One region of the Acuticoccus sediminis genome, then DNA from elsewhere that is predicted to be linked to it. Evidence: predicted binding sites of a transcription regulator. Region 1 holds the regulator's gene; each other region holds the start of a gene.

Region 1 (4,500 bases):
CGACGGTTGGACGGCGCTGTCCGGCCAGGGCTACATGGACTGGGTCGGTCCGCTCCTGATGCGCACGCTTCCCGACGGCGACGTCCGCTACGCGATGCGCGTCGAGGAACGTCACCTCAACGGGTTCGGGATCGTGCACGGCGGCGCGATCATGACCTTCCTGGACCACGCCATCGGCGTCTACGGCTCCCGCACGCACGACGCGCCCGGGCAGGCGACGATCAACCTCAACGTCTCCTTCGTCGAGGGGGTGATGGCCGGCTCGCTGCTCGAGGCGGAGATCGAGGTGGTGCGCACGACACGCTCGGTGATCTTCCTGCGCGGGACCGCGAGGGTCGGCGACACGGTCGTCGCGACGGCCGACGGCGTGTGGAAGATCCGCCGCCCGCGCAGCTAGGTCGGCTTCGCGCTACGGCGACTGGTCCGTCCGGCGCGAGTGTCCGGTCAGGCCCAGGCAGTTAGGCTCGCCCGGTGCCGCACGGTTATGGCGGCGCCGTTCGGGGCGCGACTGGCCCGGACGGGCACCCTGGCGGCATCCCGGGAATGGTCGGCCCGCACGGCAGGGCCTGTCCCGGTGGGAACCCTGCCGTACCTGTTCCATACTTCCCCGACATGCCCTGCGAGGCGTGTAGCGTCAGACGGGATCGTCTGACAAAATGATGGCGATGGGTCGTGCGACGGGGTAGAGCGGAGCGGGTCGGGTGTCCGGTCCGGGGCACGCTCCGGTGACGCGGCATCGCAGCCGGGCGGCGTAGAAACGAGGAGACACGGGATGGAACTGTCGCTGGAGGGGAAGGTCGCGCTGGTCACCGGCGCTTCGAGCGGCCTCGGCGCGAACTTCGCGAAGGCGCTCGCGCGGTCGGGGGCCTCGCTGGTGCTGGCCGCCCGCCGGCTCGACCGGCTCGAGGCGCTCCGGGACGAGCTCGCCACCCTCGGCACCACCGTCGGCGTGGTCGCGATGGACGTCACCGACACGGCCTCGATCGCGGCCGGGCTCGACGCCGCCGCTAGTGAGCTGGGGACGATCGACGTCGTGGTGAACAACGCCGGCGTGTCGACCGCGCAGCCGGCGCTGGACGTCTCCGACGAGGACTGGAGCTTCGTCATCGACACCAACCTCACCGGCTGCTTCACCGTCGCGCGCGAGGCGGCGCAGCGGCTGAAGACGGCCCAGCACGGCGGGTCGATCATTAACATCGCCTCGATCACCGGGCTGCGGCCGGCAGGCGCTCTGGTGCACTACGCCTCGGCGAAGGCCGGCCTCATCCACATGACGAAGGTGCTGGCGCTCGAGTGGGCGCGCTACGGCATCCGCGTCAACGCGATCTGCCCCGGCTACATCGAGACCGACATCAACCGCGAATTCTTTGCCACCGACGCGGGCGCGGCGCTGGTCCGGCGCATTCCGCAGCGCCGGCTCGGACAGCCGGACGACCTCTCCGGCGCGCTCTGCCTCCTGGCGAGCGATGCGTCGGCGTACATGACCGGCAGCGTCATCTCCATCGACGGCGGCCACCTCTGCAGCTCGCTCTAACGCCCCGCACCGGCCGCCCCCGCCGGCATGGCGGGCCGCGATGGACGTCGGGGAGAGGCAGCTCGCCCCGGGAAATGCTGATCGACTGGCCTCGCCCACGGGCGTAGCGGTCCAGGCAGGCCGGCGGGGACAGGCGGTCCCTCGGGAAATGCCGATCGATTGTCCGTGCCCATGGACGTGGAGGTCCGGGCAGACCGTCGGGGAGAGGCACGTCGCCCGGGAGATGCCGATCGATTGGCCACTCCCATGGGCGTGCTGGTCAGGGCCGGCCGTCGGGGAAGGCAGGGCCCTCGGGAAATGCCGATCGATTGGCCGCGCCGATGGGCGTGGAGGTCCGGGCTCGCCGGCGGGGAGAGGCAGGTCGCCGGGAAATGCCGATCGATGGGCCGCGCCCGCGGGCGTGGAGGTCCGGGCAGGAGGTCGGGGAGAGGCAGGTCGTTCAGGGAAAGCCGACGGATCCGCCGCGCCGAACGAGGCGGGCCGAATGGTGGCCGTCGCGGGGACCGCGTGATTGGCGCGGACTGAACGAGTCCGGGCGGCAGGTCGCGTCGGTTCCGGGTCCGGAGGCTGCGGTCTCGCGGGTCGGCTGCTGCGGCCCGGCACCGTGTGGTGCCGGAGCGGCAGTTGCGGTCCTGCGCGTCAGTAGTGACGGAGGAGGGCGGCGAGCCTGCCCTGGATCTGGACGCGGTCGGCGCCGAAGATGCGCGTCTCGTACGCCGGGTTCGCAGCCTCGAGCGCGATGGTGTTGCCACGCTTGCGCAGACGCTTGAGGGTCGCTTCCTCGCCGTCGATCAGGGCGACCACGATGTCGCCGTTCTCGGCGTGGTCCGTCCGCCGCACGACGACGGTGTCACCGTCGTGGATGCCGGCATCGATCATCGAATCGCCCGTGATCTCCAGCGCGAAGTGCTCGCCGGGGCCGAGCATGTCGGACGGGAGGTGGACGGCGGAGCTCTGCTGCTGGATCGCCTCGATCGGCACGCCGGCGGCGATGCGGCCCATCATCGGCACGTCGACGATGTCGTAGGCGGTCGTGACAGGGCGCAGCGAAGGGCCCCGCTTCGGCGGGATGGCCGGATCGCGCGGGGCCGACCCCTCGATGACGGACGGGGAGAAGCCGCGCGGGCGTTGCGGCGGGCTCGACTTCGCGAGCGCGACGTCCGGCAGGCGCAGGACTTCCAGCGCGCGGGCGCGGTTGGGGAGGCGGCGGATGAAGCCACGCTCCTCCAGCGCGGTTATCAGGCGATGGATGCCGGATTTGGATTTAAGATCGAGCGCATCCTTCATTTCCTCGAAGGACGGCGGCACACCGGTCGAGCTCATACGCTCATGAATGAACATGAGGAGATCGTACTGCTTCTTCGTCAGCATAGTTCGTCGTCGTCCTGACGCTGTATGACCAGCATTGGTACCCGAATCATTCCGCCATCATCTATACACGTTCGTCGTGTGTTCCGCAATGCGGAGCCCGCAGAACGTCACGAGTCAAGCAATCAGAGCGCGATATACCGACATGGACTCCCCGCCGGCACGGGACCTTCATGCGGTTGACGCACGAGCAGAACATCCGAAGCCGCGAGCACGGCTAGCATCGATGAATCCTGCCGCGATGCTGGCGTAATCGTCGATCCCGATCGCACCGCGCGCATGTGATCGCGGCGAGGGCCGTTCGCCGGGAGGTCGCGGCCGAGAATCCCCTCGCGCACCTCCGGCAGCGGTGCCGTCACCCCCTGCATCGCCTTCACCAGCGGAACGAGGAACAGGACCGCGCAGACCGCGCCCGATACCGGGTTGCCCGGCAGGCCGAGAACGAGCGGCCTGGAGGAGAACATCAGCGGCTTGCCCGGCCGCACCGCGACCTTCCAGAAGTCCGGCTCGATGCCGAGGTCCGAGAGGGCGGGCTTGACCAGGTCGTGGTCGCCGACCGAGGCGCCGCCGAGCGTGACGAGGATGTCCGCCTCGGCGATCCCGGCGGCACAGCGCCGGGCGATCTCGGCCCGGTCGTCCGGCGCGATGCCGAGGTCGATCGGGTCCGCGCCGGCCGCGCGCACCGTCGCGGCGAGCGCGGGTGTGATCGAGGCGACGATCTGGTCGGGACCGGTGGGCGAGCCGGGCGGCACGAGTTCGTCGCCGGTGGCGAGGAAGGCGACGCGGGGCCTGCGGGCGACCGTCAGTTCCGCATGGCCGCCGGCGCCGGCGAGTGCGATGTGGCGCGGCGCGAGGACGGTGCCGGCCGCCACCAGTGTGTCGCCGGCGGCGAAGTCGAGGCCGAGCGCGCGGATGTGGTCGTTCGGCTTGACCGTGTCGGTGGCCGTGAGCGCATCGCCGTCGCGCGCTGCGTCCTCCTGGATGAGGATCGCGTCTGCCCCCTCCGGCACCGGGGCGCCGGTGAAGATGCGGACCGCCTCGCCGTGACCCAGCGGACGCGGGTAGCGCCGCCCGGCCGCGGATTCGCCCACCACCCGGACCGGGCCGGGCATGTCGGCGGTGCGGACCGCGTAGCCGTCCATCGCGGACGAGGCGAAGGGGGGCTGCGTGCGCATCGAGACGACGTCGACCGTCACGACGCGGCCGGCGGCCTCGGCGAGCGGTACGGTCTCGGACGGGAGGTGGGGAGCGGCGGCGATCAGGCGGGCCTGCGCCTCGTCGACGTCAATCAAGAGGTGCGCCACTCGCCCGAGCGGCCGCCGGACTTTTCCAGGAGCCGCACGCCGCCGATCACCATGCCCCGGTCCATGGCCTTGGCCATGTCGTAGAGCGTCAGGCAGGCGGCGGAGACGGCGGTGAGGGCCTCCATCTCGACGCCGGTGCGCCCCGTGGTCTTCGCCCGCGCGGTGACGCGGTAGCCGGGCAGCGACGGGTCCGGCTCGAGGTCCACGGACACCGACGAGAGCGGCAGCGGGTGGCAGAGGGGGATCAGCTCCGAGGTCTTCTTGGCGGCCATGATGCCGGCGATCCGCGCCACG
Region 2 (4,500 bases), on a different contig from region 1:
ACCTTTCCGTCGGCTGGCTGGCGGGTGGAGACGCGCCTCGACGCTGCACCGCGTCTGCGTGCCTCGATCGAACGGTTTGCCCAGTTCCTGACGATCGTGGGCCTGACGTCGCTTGCGGTCGGCGGTGTCGGGGTCGCCAATTCTGTGCGGGCCTATCTGGGCCGCAAGCGGATGCAGATCGCGACCTTGCGCGCCCTCGGCGCCACGCGGCGGTTCGTCACGACGCTCTATCTGATGCAGATCGCCATTCTGGCCTCTGTCGGTATCGCGATCGGTTTGGTGCTGGGGGCCGTCGCCCCGCCGGTGGCGGCGGTTCTGCTCGACGGGATCCTGCCGGTGACCGCCCTCAACAGCATATTCCCCGGCGCCCTGGCTCTGGCCGCCGTGTTCGGGGCCTTGACGGCGCTGACCTTTGCCCTGTTGCCGCTGGCGCGGGCGGATCGGATCCGTCCCATCGTCCTGCTGCGTGGCGACGCGGACGAGGCGGCGGGATTTCCGCTCGGGTTCGCGGCGGCAGCGCTTGCGTCCGGACTGGTGTTGACCGGACTGGTCGTGCTGACCGCCTACGACCGCTGGCTCGCGTTCCTGTACGTCGTCGGCGCGGCCGTCGTGTTCGGGTTGTTCCGGGTGGTGGCCGTCGCGATCATGGCCCTGGCGCGCCGGATGCCCCGTAGCCGGCGTACCACCGTGCGCATGGCGGTCGCGAATGTTCACCGACGGGGCGCGCTGACACCGACCGTCACGCTCTCGCTCGGGCTCAGCCTGACGTTGCTGGTGGCCCTGTCGCAGATCGACGGGAATTTGCGACAGACGTTGACCTCGACCCTGCCGTCCGAAGCTCCGAGTTTCTTCTTCATCGACATTCAGAGCCACGAGCGCGACGCGTTCCTGGATGCGCTGGAGACGGCCGCTCCGGACGCGGCGATCCAGTCGCAGCCGATGTTGCGGGGGCGGATCGTCTCGATCAACGGCATCGCTGCCGAGGACTGGCCGGATACCGAGGCGTCCTGGGTGCTTCGCGGCGACCGTGGGATCACCTATTCGGCGACGTTGCCGAAGGACAGCAAGGTCGTGGACGGCCGCTGGTGGGCTGGTTCCGGGGCTGGCGAGAACGAGGTCTCCTTCGCGTCCGACCTCGCCAAGGAACTCGGCGTGGGCGTCGGCGACACGATGCGCGTCAACGTGCTCGGCCGGGAGGTCGAGGCGCGGATCACCAATCTGCGCACGGTGGACTGGGAATCGCTCTCCATCAATTTCGTGATGATTTTTTCGCCAAACGTCTTCGCCGGTGCGCCTCATGCCCATCTCGCGACCCTCTCGTTTCCGGGGGGAGGGGACGACGAGAAGGAACTCAAGCTGCTGAAAACGATCACGGATGCGTTCCCGACCGTGACCAGCATTCGCGTGAAGGATGCGCTCGCGGCGGTGAACGGGATCGTCTCCGACCTCGTCTTTGCGGTGCGTATCGCGGCCTCGATCACGTTGTTCGCCTCCATTCTGGTGCTGGCGGGGACGCTGGCCGCGAGCCACCGGAGCCGGATTTACGATGCGGTCATCCTGAAGACGCTGGGCGCGCGACGAAGGACGTTGTTGCTCGCCTACGGGCTCGAATATGCGCTCCTGGGGATGGCTGCGGCGGTGTTCTCGATGGCGGCGGGCTCTCTGGCGGGCTGGTTCATCGTTTCGGACCTGATGGAGCTCGATTTCACGTTCATGCCGGGGGCGGCGTTCGTTGCGGTTGCGGTGGCCGTTATCGTTACCGTGGGTCTCGGCCTGTCCGGCACATGGCGTGCCTTGGGGGAAAGGCCGGCGTTGGTTCTGCGTAGCTTGTAGCGGCGTGTTTTGTGGCGCCTGGTTGGGTGGTATCTGCTATCCTAGATTGATGTTCCGCCATTGACAAGCGTTTTGTTCTAGCCTAATCAGAACATGTAAGGAACATTAACCATTTGAGGCGCCATGTCTTCAGCGCTTGTCCACTCGTGTTCCGAGGTTCGGTTAGGGAGCGCCCTGGAACGGAAAGCGCAGAGGGCAGAGCGCTCCCATGCCTGGGACAAGAACCGTTTCCCTGCGGGAATCCTGGGAGAGATGAGCGCCTTTCTCGACCTCGGAGTGCACATCTTCGAATGCGAGAACGCCGCACACATCATGTCATCGTCGTCCTTTGTCGCGTCGTTGCTCGCCGTTTCGTCGTTCGGAGGGACGATCGTCTGGGTCTCCCAGACGCTGCTGGCCCATGAAGCCGGCGTCATATCGGGACAGGGACTGCAGGAATTCGGCATCGACCCGGATCGCATCCTCTTCGTTCATGCGAAGAAGGCGACCGATGTTCTATGGGTGCTGGAGCAGGCCCTGGGCTCACCTTCGGTTGAAATCGCCATCGGCGAACTCAAGAACGACAAAGGGATCCTGGATCTCAAATCCACACGCCGTTTGAGCCTGAGATCGGCAGCATCTGACATCCCGGTTCACCTGATTTCTGCCGGGAAGACGGGCGCGACGGCCGCACTCAGCCGCTGGAAGGTTGAGCCATTCTCCAGATCCGGATTCCCATGGCCGAGGACACTCGGTTGGTCCGCCTGGCGGCTGGCCTTGATTAAGAACAAAAAGGGTATATATGGAGATCAGTCTGTTTCGTTCGAACCGACAGAGCGACGCTTCGTCTCCGAAAAGCTGCCCGCGACGTCCGCAACGCACCCTCAGGGTTCCACGCCGCCTCAGGTTCCCGCGGAGATTATCGCATGGGATCCGGCCAGGCGTCGGGCAGGCGGGCTGGGGCCGGGATAAAAGCCATGTCGCGCAGGATCCTCTACATCTGGTTTCCCCGGCTGCAGACCGACCGGCTGGCGATCGGGAAGACTGAAAAAGCCGACCATCACCGGCCGGTTGTCATCTTCGACAAGAAGCAGGGCGCGATGCTGGTCGAGGCCGTCAACCTGGCGGCGCACGAGGCCAGGCTCCGGCCGGGCATGACGCTTACCGAAGCGCGGGCGCTCGTCCCCGATGTCGTGGTCCATCCGGCGGATCCGGCTGCGGATCAAAATCTTCTCACCTCGCTCGCGCGGGCGCTCGAGCGCTATACGCCGCTCGTCGCCCTCGATCCGCCCGATGGGCTCGTGCTCGATATCGCCGGCTGCGCGCACCTCTTCGGGGGAGAGGGCGCGCTCGTCGCAACCTTGCGCCATCGGTGCGCTCGCCATGGCCTTCACGCCATCATTGCCGTCGCGGACACGCCTGCGGTCTCCTGGGCCCTCTCCCATTACGCAAACGGCGGCATTGTGCCGGAAGGGGAGAACCTTTCTGCCGTCCGCGAACTTCCGGCGGCGTCGATGCGTCTGCCGGCCGAGACCGTCGCCGTCATGCAGCGGCTCGGCCTGAAGACCGTCGCCCAAGTCCTCGCCCAGCCCCGCGCGCCGCTGGCCCAGCGCTTCGGACCGCTCGTCGGAAGGCGGATCGACCAGATGGCCGGTCTGGAAGAGGAGCCGATCACCCCGCTCACACCGGCCTCGCCGCATGTCTTCGACCGCGCCTTCGCCGAGCCGGTCTCGCATATCGAGGCCCTGGAGGCTGGCCTCGGGCAGCTGGCGGCGACCTTGACGCGTTCGCTCCAGCCCAGGGGGCTGGGCGCGCGCCGGATCCACCTGCGCCTTTTCCATGCCGACGGCGCGGTGCGGGACATCATGGCCGGCGCCAGCGAGCCCTTGGACGATCCCGGGCGCATCGTCCGCCTGATGACGCCGCGCCTGCGGGAGATGTCCACCCGGATCGAGACCGATAGCGGCGTGGATCTGATGCGCATCTACGCTGGCGAGCTGGAGCCCGTCCCGACATGGCAGGGCCGGCTGGGGGAGGTCGGCGATATGCCTCGCGAGCTGGCGGCTCTGGTGGACACCTTGTCCGAGCGGCTGGGCGCGGCGGCGGTCTATCGCCTCGAACCGGTGGACACTCACCAGCCCGGGCAGCAGACCCGGAAGATCCCCGCCCGCCATGCCCATGGCCGGCGTTTCTGGGAGGCGGAGCGGCGGGGGAGGCCGGCGCGGGAGGGGCCTTTGCGGCCTCTCCGTCTCCTCGACCCTCCCGAACCGATCGAGACGGTGGCCGGTGTCCCGGACGGTCCGCCCTTACGCTTCCTGTGGCGGCGCGTCTTCTATCACGTGAGCGTGGCGGAGGGACCCGAACGCATCGCCCCGGAGTGGTGGCGCGAGGAGAGCGGCGACACCTGTGACTACTTTCGTGTCGAGGACCGCGAGGGACGCCGCTTCTGGCTCTTCCGCAAGGGTCTTTTCGTTCGTGAAACCGCGGCGCCGCGGTGGTTCCTGCATGGCTTCTTCGGGTGACGGTCGATGATGGACGGCTTCATCGAACTCGCGGCAAAGAGCAATTTCTCCTTCCTGGAAGGGGCCTCCCATCCCGAGGAACTGGTGGCGACGGCCGCGGTTCTCGGCTCGCCCGGCCTCGCCGTGTGCGACCGGAACACGCTGGCCGGCGTGGTGCGCGCCTATC
Region 3 (4,500 bases), on a different contig from region 1:
GACGCGATCCACCGCCACCGCTGCCGCCGCCATAGCCGCCGCCGCTACTGCTGCCGCCGCCACCGCGATCGGAGTAGCCACCGCCGCCACTGCCGCCACCGTAGTCGCCGCCACCGCCGCCGTAGTCGCCGCCACCACCGTAGTCGCCGCCGCCGCCACCACCGCCGCGACTGTCCAGCATCTCGATGGTGCCGCCGAAGTTCTGGATCGCGACCTCGGTCGTGTAGCGCTTCTGGCCCTGCTGGTCTTCCCACTCGCGGGTCTGAAGCTCACCCTCGATGTAGAGCTTCATCCCCTTCTTCATGTACTGCTCGACCACGCGGCAGAGGCCTTCCGAGAACACCACCACGCGGTGCCACTCGGTCTTCTCACGTCGCTCGCCGGTCCCGCGGTCGCGCCAGGTCCGGGACGTCGCGACGCGCAGGTTGGCGATCGGACGGCCGTCCTGTGTCCGACGGATTTCCGGATCGGCCCCCAGATTGCCGATCAGGATCACCTTGTTGACGCTCCCAGCCATGCCGGTCCCTCCAGTCTTCGGGCGCGCACCCTAGCGCACCGCGGCGAATCAGAAAGCGCGACGGTGAATTGGTCCACAGTGGACCGTCCGTCACGCAGCATACATCCCCAGCCGAGAGCCTTATTCGGCCTCGGCGTCGTCCTCGTCGGTCGCCACCTGCGCGGCGAGCTCGTCGAGAACGCCGAGCTTGGCGAGCTTGGCCCGCAGCGGATGATCCTCGTCCTTGAAGCGGTTCGAGTAGGGCATCCGCGTGCCGAGCACACGGCCCAGCGCCGACCGGTCGAGCCGGTAGGCGAAGGCGTTGATCTCGTGGAAGACCTCCGCGAGCGAGGCGAGCTCGGCCTCCGACAGCGCCAGAGGCGCGCTCGGCCGCTCCGTCGACGGCGGCAGCTCGATGCCGAACTCCTCGCGCAGGAAGGCGACATGCGGCGCGGAGCGCTTGCGCACCCGGTCGAGCGCGGCCTCCGGCAGCACGTAGCGCGGGCCCTTGATGAAGTTGAAGGCGCGCTGCTGGTCGTACGGCATCTTGCGGTCCGGCATCCGCGCCATCGCCCGGTCCAGCATGTGGATGCCGAGGACGGAGAGCCCTTCGTTCACCGCCTGCCGCTGGAGCGCCGGGCCTGCCGACGCGCAGCCGAGGACGCTGAGCGCGTCGTCGATCACGTCGCCGTTGGCGAGCTGCGCCCGGTCGAAGGGACGCACGATCATGTTCTCCTTGCCCACCGCGCTGCGCCAGCGGGTGATGATCTGCGTCAGGTTGAGGATGCGCGGCTGCGCCTCGATCTCGGCGAGCGGACGCCCAGAGCGCACCCCCTGGTGCGCCGCGCTGATCGCCAGCGCCACCGGCTCGCGCACGTAGATCAGCACCTGGACCCGTCCGGCGATGTCGCGCATCGACGCGAGGCAGGCCTCGATCTCGTCCGGGGCGAGCCGCAGCAGCGTCTCCGAGCTGATCAGCCCCTGCGGCAGCCGGTTCGCCTTCGCCTCGTTGCGGTACTCCTTCAGGAACTTGGACTCGTTGCGCGCCTTGGTGCGCTTCGAGAAGGGTCGGACGAGGGCGTGGTTCGTGCGCGTCTTGCCGTAATAGTACAGCCCGTGCGCGGCCAGCGTCGCGGCATTGTCGCGAAAGGTGGCCTGAAGGGACGTCGTGCCGGTCTTCATGTGGCCGATGTGCAGGGTCAGGACGTCCACGGAATGCCTCGGGTCTGGTCGCGGGTCGCTGCGGTTTGCGCCAGCCGCCGGGCAGCGGTCAACTCTCCCCTGCGGCCTGTGGATTTGCGGAACAATGGTGCAAGGTCCATCTGTAGCATTGACCATCGCCCGTCGATGTTCCAGTTTTGGACCAACAGGTTTCCCCCGGAGTCCTTGGTATGACCATACGCGCGCGCGCCGCTGCGGACCGCAAGCTCGTCGTCAAGGGGGCGCGCGAGCACAACCTTAAAGGGGTCGACGTCTCGCTGCCGCGCGACACGCTGATCGTGTTCACCGGTCTGTCCGGCTCCGGCAAGTCCTCGCTCGCCTTCGACACCATCTACGCCGAAGGCCAGCGCCGCTACGTCGAGAGCCTGTCGGCCTACGCCCGCCAGTTCCTCGAGATGATGCAGAAGCCGGACGTCGACCAGATCGACGGCCTCTCCCCCGCCATCTCGATCGAGCAGAAGACCACCTCGAAGAACCCGCGCTCCACCGTCGGCACCGTCACCGAGATCAACGACTACATGCGCCTCCTGTGGGCGCGCATCGGTGTCCCCTACTCCCCGGCGACGGGTCTGCCGATCGAGGCGCAGACCGTCAGCCAGATGGTCGACCGCATCCTCGCGCTGCCGGAGAAGACGCGGCTCTACCTGCTCGCCCCCATCGTGCGCGACCGCAAGGGCGAGTACCGCAAGGAGCTCGCCGAGCTGCAGAAGAAGGGCTTCCAGCGCGTCAAGATCGACGGCACCTTCTACGAGATCGAGGACGCCCCCGCCCTCGACAAGAAGTACAAGCACGACATCGACGTCGTGGTGGACCGCGTCTCGACCCGTCCGGACCTCGCCAGCCGCCTCGCCGACAGCCTGGAGACCGCGCTCGGCCTCGCCGAAGGCATCGCCGTCGCCGAGTTCGCCGACGAGACCGAAGGCGACAAGCCGAAGCGCATCGTCTTCTCGGAGAAGTTCGCCTGCCCGGTGTCCGGCTTCACCATCGCCGAGATCGAGCCGCGCCTCTTCTCGTTCAACGCGCCGACCGGCGCCTGCCCGACCTGCGACGGGCTCGGCACAACGCTGACCTTCGAGGCCGACCTCGTCGTGCCCGACGCGTCACTGACGCTCGCCGGCGGCGCGGTGCTCCCCTGGGCCCGCACCGGCAACACGAGCCCCTACTACACGCAGACCCTGCAGGCGATCTGCGCCCACTACGACGCCGACATGACGACGCCCTGGCACGACCTGCCGGAGAAGGTGCGCGAGGTGATCCTCTACGGATCGAAGCGCGAGAAGATCAAGTTCACCTACGACGACGGCCTGCGCTCCTACACCACCGCGAAGACCTTCGAGGGGGTGATCACCAACATCGAGCGCCGCTGGAACGAGACCGACTCGCAGTGGGTGCGCGAGGAGCTGGCGCGCTACCAGTCGGACGCGCCCTGCCCGGCCTGCCACGGCTACCGCCTCAAGCCCGAGGCGCTCGCGGTGAAGGTCGGCGGCCAGCACATCGGCGAGGTCTCGGCGCTCGCGATCCGCGACGCGGCGCCGTGGTTCAACGCCCTGCCCGACCGGCTGACCGCGCAGCAGAACGAGATCGCCCGGGCGATCCTGAAGGAGATCCAGGAGCGCCTGCGCTTCCTCGTGGACGTCGGCCTCGACTACCTGCAGCTCTCGCGCGGGTCGCGGACGCTGTCGGGCGGCGAGAGCCAGCGCATCCGCCTCGCCTCGCAGATCGGCTCCGGCCTCACCGGCGTGCTCTACGTGCTCGACGAGCCGTCCATCGGCCTCCACCAGCGCGACAACGCCCGCCTGATCGACACGCTGAAACGCCTGCGCGACCTCGGCAACACCGTCATCGTCGTGGAGCACGACGAGGACGCCATCCTCGCGGCCGACTACGTCCTCGACATCGGCCCCGGCGCCGGCGTCCACGGCGGCGAGATCACCGCCGAGGGCACGCCCGACGAGATCATCGCCAACCCCAACTCGCTGACCGGCAAGTACCTGTCGGGCGTCCTGGAAATCCCGCTGCCCGAGAAGCGGCGCGCCAGGAAGAAGGGCAAGGCGATTAAGGTCGTCAACGCGACCGGCAACAACCTCCAGGGCGTCACCGCCGAGTTCCCGCTGGGGCTCTTCACGGCCGTGACGGGCGTGTCGGGATCCGGCAAGTCGACGCTGGTGATCGAGACGCTGTACCGCGCCGTCTCCCGCAAGCTGAACAAGTCCCGCGAGGTCCCCGCCACGCACGAGGCGATCACCGGCCTGGAGCACCTCGACAAGATCATCGACATCGACCAGTCGCCCATCGGCCGCACGCCGCGCTCGAATCCCGCCACCTACACCGGCGCCTTCACCCCGATCCGCGACTGGTTCGCCGGCCTCCCCGAGGCGAAGGCGCGCGGCTACGGTCCGGGCCGCTTCTCCTTCAACGTCAAGGGCGGGCGCTGCGAGGCGTGCCAGGGCGACGGAGTCATCAAGATCGAGATGCACTTCCTGCCCGACGTCTACGTCGAATGCGACGTCTGCAAGGGCAAGCGCTACAACCGCGAGACGCTGGAGATCGAGTTCAAGGGCCGGTCCATCTCCGACGTCCTCGACATGACCGTCGAGGAGGGATGCGACTTCTTCTCGGCCGTCCCGGCGGTGCGCGACAAGCTCGTGACGCTGAACCAGGTGGGCCTCGGCTACATCCGCATCGGCCAGCAGGCGACCACCCTCTCGGGCGGCGAGGCGCAGCGCATCAAGCTCGCCAAGGAGCTTTCCAAGCGGGCCACCGGGCGCACGCTCTACATCCTC
Region 4 (4,500 bases), 330 kb from region 1:
CCAGGAACGCGGGAAGGCTGTCGAAGTCCTCCATGGAGCGGATCAGCTCCTTGAGGTTCTCGAGGCGGCCCGGCGCGTCTGCCGAGCGGTCGGCCTTCAGCATGTCCGTGTAGCCGGACTCCTCCAGGATGATCTCGGCGAGCTCGGTGTGGGGGAGCGTGTCGAGCTGGGAGCGCCACCGCGCGAACGAGGCGACGAGCTGGGACAGGCCCGTGCGCGCCTTGCCCTTGATCTCGTCGGTAGCGAGGAGGTCGGACGCGGCGAGCAGCATCGGGATCTCGCGGTCGCGCGCCGCCTCGGTGATGAGGCGCACCGACTGCTGGCCGAGCCCGCGCGTCGGCACGTTGACGATCCGCTCGAACGCGAGGTCGAAGGACGGCTGTACCGTCACGCGGAAGTAGGCGAGTGCGTCGCGGATCTCCTTGCGCTCGTAGAAGCGCGGGCCGCCGATGACGCGGTAGGGCGTGCCGGCCGTGACGAAGCGGTCTTCGAAGGCGCGCATCTGGGCGGTGGTCCGCACCAGGATCGCCATCTCGTCGAGCGTCGTGCCCTTCTTGTGGAGGCTCTCGATCTCGCCGTTGATGGCGCGCGCCTCCTCCTCCGAGTCCCAGGACGACGCGACCGTGAGGGGGAGGGCGTCCGGATCGACGAGGTCGGTGAAGAGGGTCTTGCCGAGGCGCCCCTCGTTGTGGGCGATGAGGTGCGAGGCCGCGGCCAGGATGTGGCTGGTGGAGCGGTAGTTGCGCTCCAGCCGCACCACGACGGCGCCGGGGAAGTCGGTCTCGAAGCGCAGGATGTTGTCCACCTCCGCGCCGCGCCAGCCGTAGATCGACTGGTCGTCGTCGCCCACCACGCAGAGGTTCTTGTTGTTCTGCGCCAGCAGCCGGAGCCAGAGGTACTGGGCGACGTTGGTGTCCTGGTACTCGTCGACCAGCATGTAGCGCCAGCGGCTCTGATAGGACGCCAGGATGTCCGGATTGGCGCGGAAGAGGCGGATGGGCTCCAGCAGGAGGTCGCCGAAATCGGCCGCGTTGAGCGACTTCAGGCGGTCGCGGTAGAGCTTGTAGAGCTTCAGGCCCTTGCCGTTGGCGAACCACTGGCCCTCGCCCGAGGGGACCTCCTCGGGGGTCAGGCCGCGGTTCTTCCACCCGTCGATCATGCCGAGCATCTGGCGCGGCGGCCAGCGCTTCTCGTCGATGTTCTCGGCGGCGAGGATCTGCTTGGCGAGGCGGATCTGGTCGTCTGTGTCGAGGATGGTGAAGTCGGGGTTCAGGTCCACAAGCTCGGCGTGGCGACGCAGGATGCGCGTGCCGATGGCGTGGAAGGTGCCGAGCCAGGGCATCCCCTCCGCCTGCGGCCCGACGACGGCCGAGATGCGCTCCTTCATCTCCCGCGCGGCCTTGTTGGTGAAGGTCACGGCGAGGATCTCGGACGGGCGGGCGCGGCCCAGCGCCAGGATGTGGGCGATGCGTGTGGTCAGGACCCGCGTCTTGCCCGTGCCGGCGCCGGCGAGCACCAGAACGGGCCCGTCGATCGCCTCGACGGCGCGGCGCTGCTCGGGGTTGAGGGACTCGAGATAGGACGGGGCCGGGCGGGAGGCCCGCGCCGCGCGCTCGGAGATCGACCCGCGCTCGGAAATCGAGACTGGGGGCACGCTCTGGCGGGCGGTCTGACTCATAACATCAATCCGATTCGCATGCGCGTGACTATAGAACATTCAGAAAACGCAATCACCCCATCGGCAACATTTTGCAGTGCGTGATCCCCGTCGCCCCCAGCCTGTGGAAGGCCGCGAGCCTCGCGGATCGGTCGGGAGCGCTGCATTTTCCTGCCGGAGCCTCGCGGGAGGTCCGGAGGCGGGGAGGGAACGCCCGTCAGGTCCGGGTGGTTGCGGCGAATTGCCGGGAGGCGGCGACGGCGGCGGCGAAGCGGGTCGCTGCGTCCGGGTCCGGTGCCGTGGCGGCAACGACACGGCCGGTCCGGGGCGGCGCGATCGGGCGGCCGATCGCCTCCGCCGCCAGCGCGGCCGTTCCCGCCGCGGTGACGTCGGGCGCGTCGGCGATGCGGACGTCGCAGCCGAGGGCGTTCGCCAGCATCGACACGAAGGCGGGGTTGGCGGACATGCCGCCGTCGACCGGGATGGGGCTGGCGAGCGGGTGCACGGCGGCGATGGCGTGGGCCACCTCGGCGATCCGCAGCGCGATCCCTTCCAGGATGGCCTGGATCATGTCCGCCGCCGTGGTGTCGAGGGAGAGGCCGACGAAGGCGCCGCGCGCGGAGCGGTCCCAGTGCGGGCAGGCGAGCCCCGCCAGTGCCGGGACGAAGGCGAGGCCGCGGCCGATCGCCGGCGGCGCGTCGAACCGGTTGATCTCGGCGAAATCCTGGAAGAGGCCGATGCGGCGGGCCCAGTTCACGGCCGCCGCCGCGGCGTAGACGCCGCCGTCGAGGCCGAATACCGGCGCCTCGCCGGAGCGCTGCCACAGAACGGTCGGGAGCGCACCAGACCAGGCCGCCGGCCGTGACCCCGTCACGGCGAGCAGGAAGGCGCCGGTGCCGCAGGTGATCTTGGCCTCGCCCGGCGCCCGGCAGCCGTGGCCGTAGAGCGCGGCCTGCTGGTCGACGATGCTGGCGGTGAAGGGCACCTCTGCCTCGCCGCAGCGCACGCGGCCAAGGTCGCCCGATGTCGGTCCGATCGGCGGCAGCGCCTCGACGGGGACGCCGAAGATCGTGCAGAGGTCCGTGTCCCAGGCGCACGTGTCGAGCGCCATCAGCGAGGTGCGCGAGGCGGTGGCGACGTCGGTCTCGAACCGGCCGGTGAGGCGGTCGCGGAAGAAGGCGTCGGTGGTGCCGAGGCGCAGCCTGCCGGCTTCGGCGAGGCGGGCCGCCTCCGGTACGTTCCGCACGATCCAGCCGAGCTTGGCGGCCGAGAAGTAGGGGTCGAGCGGCAGCCCGGCCCGCTCGCCGACGAGGGCCTCGTAACCGTCGGCGCGCAGCCGGTCGGTGGCGGCGCGGGTCCGGTCGTCCTGCCACACGATGACCGGGCAGAGGGGCCGGCCGGTGTCGGCATCCCAGGCGAGGCAGCTCTCGCCCTGATTGTCGAGGCCGACGGCGGCGACGCCGTGCCCCCCGGCGGCGTCGAGGCAGGCGGCGATGTCGGCGAGGAGCTCCTCGCCGTCGTGCTCCACCCAGCCGGGCTGCGGGTAGGACTGGCGGTGCTCGCGCGACAGGAGCGGCGTCGTCGTCCCGTCGGGGCCGACGAGGACGGCGCGGGTGCTGGTGGTGCCCTGGTCGATGGCGAGAACGGTCATGACGGGCCTCGGTCGGACTGGATGCCGATCTCGGCGGTGCCGGTGGCGTCGGCGGGGACGGACGAGATCGGCATCAGGATGCGCCGCTCAGGCGCCGTGTCCAGCGGCACGCTCCGCGCCGGGGTCGGCGTGGCGAGGACGAGGCGGCCGCGCGCGGGGCGGTCGGCGCGGAGCTGGATGACGCCGGCCGCGTGGTCGCCGGGGACGATCCGCTGCGGCACGGCGTAGCGGATGCCGCCGGTGGGCCGCAGGCGCAGCGCCGGCTCGGGCGGAGGCAGCCCGCCGGCGAGGCTGTCGGCGACGGCGGCGGCGATCATGCGTCCTTCACGGTGGCACCAGCCGGCGGTCTCGACCGGGTGCAGCATGTTGCCGGCGGCGAAGATGTCGGGGTCGGACGTGCGCCCGAACTGGTCGATCTCCGGCCCGCCGGTCGCCGGGTCGAGGACGAGGTGGCTCTGGCGCACCAGCGTCGCCTCCGGCCGGAACCCGCCCGTGAGGATCACCCCGTCGGTCGCGACGTGCCGCTCGGTGCCGTCGGGTCCGGCGAGGACCGCTCCGGTGACCCAGTCGGTTCCCTCTATCGCGACGAGGCGGGTGCCGGTCATGAGCGGGATGCCGAGGAGGCGGGGCAGCAGGGCCGACGGCCACCGGGCGGTGGCGCGCGCCCCGGGCTCGATCATCGCGAGAGGGCGGATTCCGGCGTGGCGGCAGGTGAGGATCGCCGAGAAGGACACCAGTTCGGTGCCGACGATCAGCGGCCGTGCGAAGGGGCGCCGGCCCTTGAGGTAGACGAGGCCCTGGAGCGTGCCGGTGTTCATCACGCCGCCGGGCTTGGTTCCGCCGATGAAGCGTGCGGCCCGGGTCGTCTCGCGCACGCCCGTCGCGATCAGGACGCGGCGCGGGGCGATCTCGGCAACGCCCGCGTCCGACGTGAGGGTGAGGCGCGGGCCGGGGGCGATCGCGACGACGGTGGTGCCGGTGCGGATCTCGGCGCCTGCGGCCTCCGCCGCGTCGACGAGGCGGCGCGCGTAGGCGGGCCCGGTCATCGGGCGGCCGAATTCGCGCAGGCCGAAGGGCGGGTGGCCGCAGTGGCGCGGGATGCCGCCAGCCTCCGCCTCGCGGTCGAGGACGACGACGGACAGGCCCCTGGCGCGGGCCTCGAGCGCGGCGCCGAGACCTGCCGGGCCGGCGC

What was found. Region 1 encodes LexA, which represses DNA repair genes until DNA is damaged. Its sites were predicted from a motif close to TGTTCNNNNTGTGTTCNG; they were not measured.
Region 2: DLJ53_RS23040 (ImuA family protein) is a predicted target of LexA. The motif match lies at 1,921-1,938, and genes of this name have one in related genera.
Region 3: uvrA (excinuclease ABC subunit UvrA) is a predicted target of LexA. The motif match lies at 1,845-1,862, and genes of this name have one in related genera.
Region 4: DLJ53_RS05385 (ATP-dependent helicase) is a predicted target of LexA. The motif match lies at 1,710-1,727, and genes of this name have one in related genera.

What each region holds. Positions count from the first base shown of each region.
Region 1 is NZ_QHHQ01000001.1:1,585,178-1,589,677, forward strand. It holds gene DLJ53_RS06870 (PaaI family thioesterase) at 1-397, shown strand, start outside; gene DLJ53_RS06875 (glucose 1-dehydrogenase) at 773-1,534, shown strand; gene lexA (transcriptional repressor LexA) at 2,174-2,905, opposite strand; gene DLJ53_RS06885 (molybdopterin molybdotransferase MoeA) at 3,028-4,194, opposite strand; gene trpC (indole-3-glycerol phosphate synthase TrpC) at 4,191-4,500, opposite strand, start outside.
Region 2 is NZ_QHHQ01000005.1:305,507-310,006, reverse strand. It holds gene DLJ53_RS23045 (ABC transporter permease) at 1-1,833, shown strand, start outside; gene DLJ53_RS23040 (ImuA family protein) at 2,086-2,784, shown strand; gene DLJ53_RS23035 (Y-family DNA polymerase) at 2,790-4,334, shown strand; gene DLJ53_RS36145 (helix-hairpin-helix domain-containing protein) at 4,341-4,500, shown strand, end outside.
Region 3 is NZ_QHHQ01000006.1:307,659-312,158, reverse strand. It holds gene ssb (single-stranded DNA-binding protein) at 1-517, opposite strand, end outside; gene DLJ53_RS25410 (hypothetical protein) at 638-1,708, opposite strand; gene uvrA (excinuclease ABC subunit UvrA) at 1,888-4,500, shown strand, end outside.
Region 4 is NZ_QHHQ01000001.1:1,253,964-1,258,463, forward strand. It holds gene DLJ53_RS05385 (ATP-dependent helicase) at 1-1,678, opposite strand, end outside; gene DLJ53_RS05390 (FGGY family carbohydrate kinase) at 1,875-3,308, opposite strand; gene DLJ53_RS05395 (NAD(P)/FAD-dependent oxidoreductase) at 3,305-4,500, opposite strand, start outside.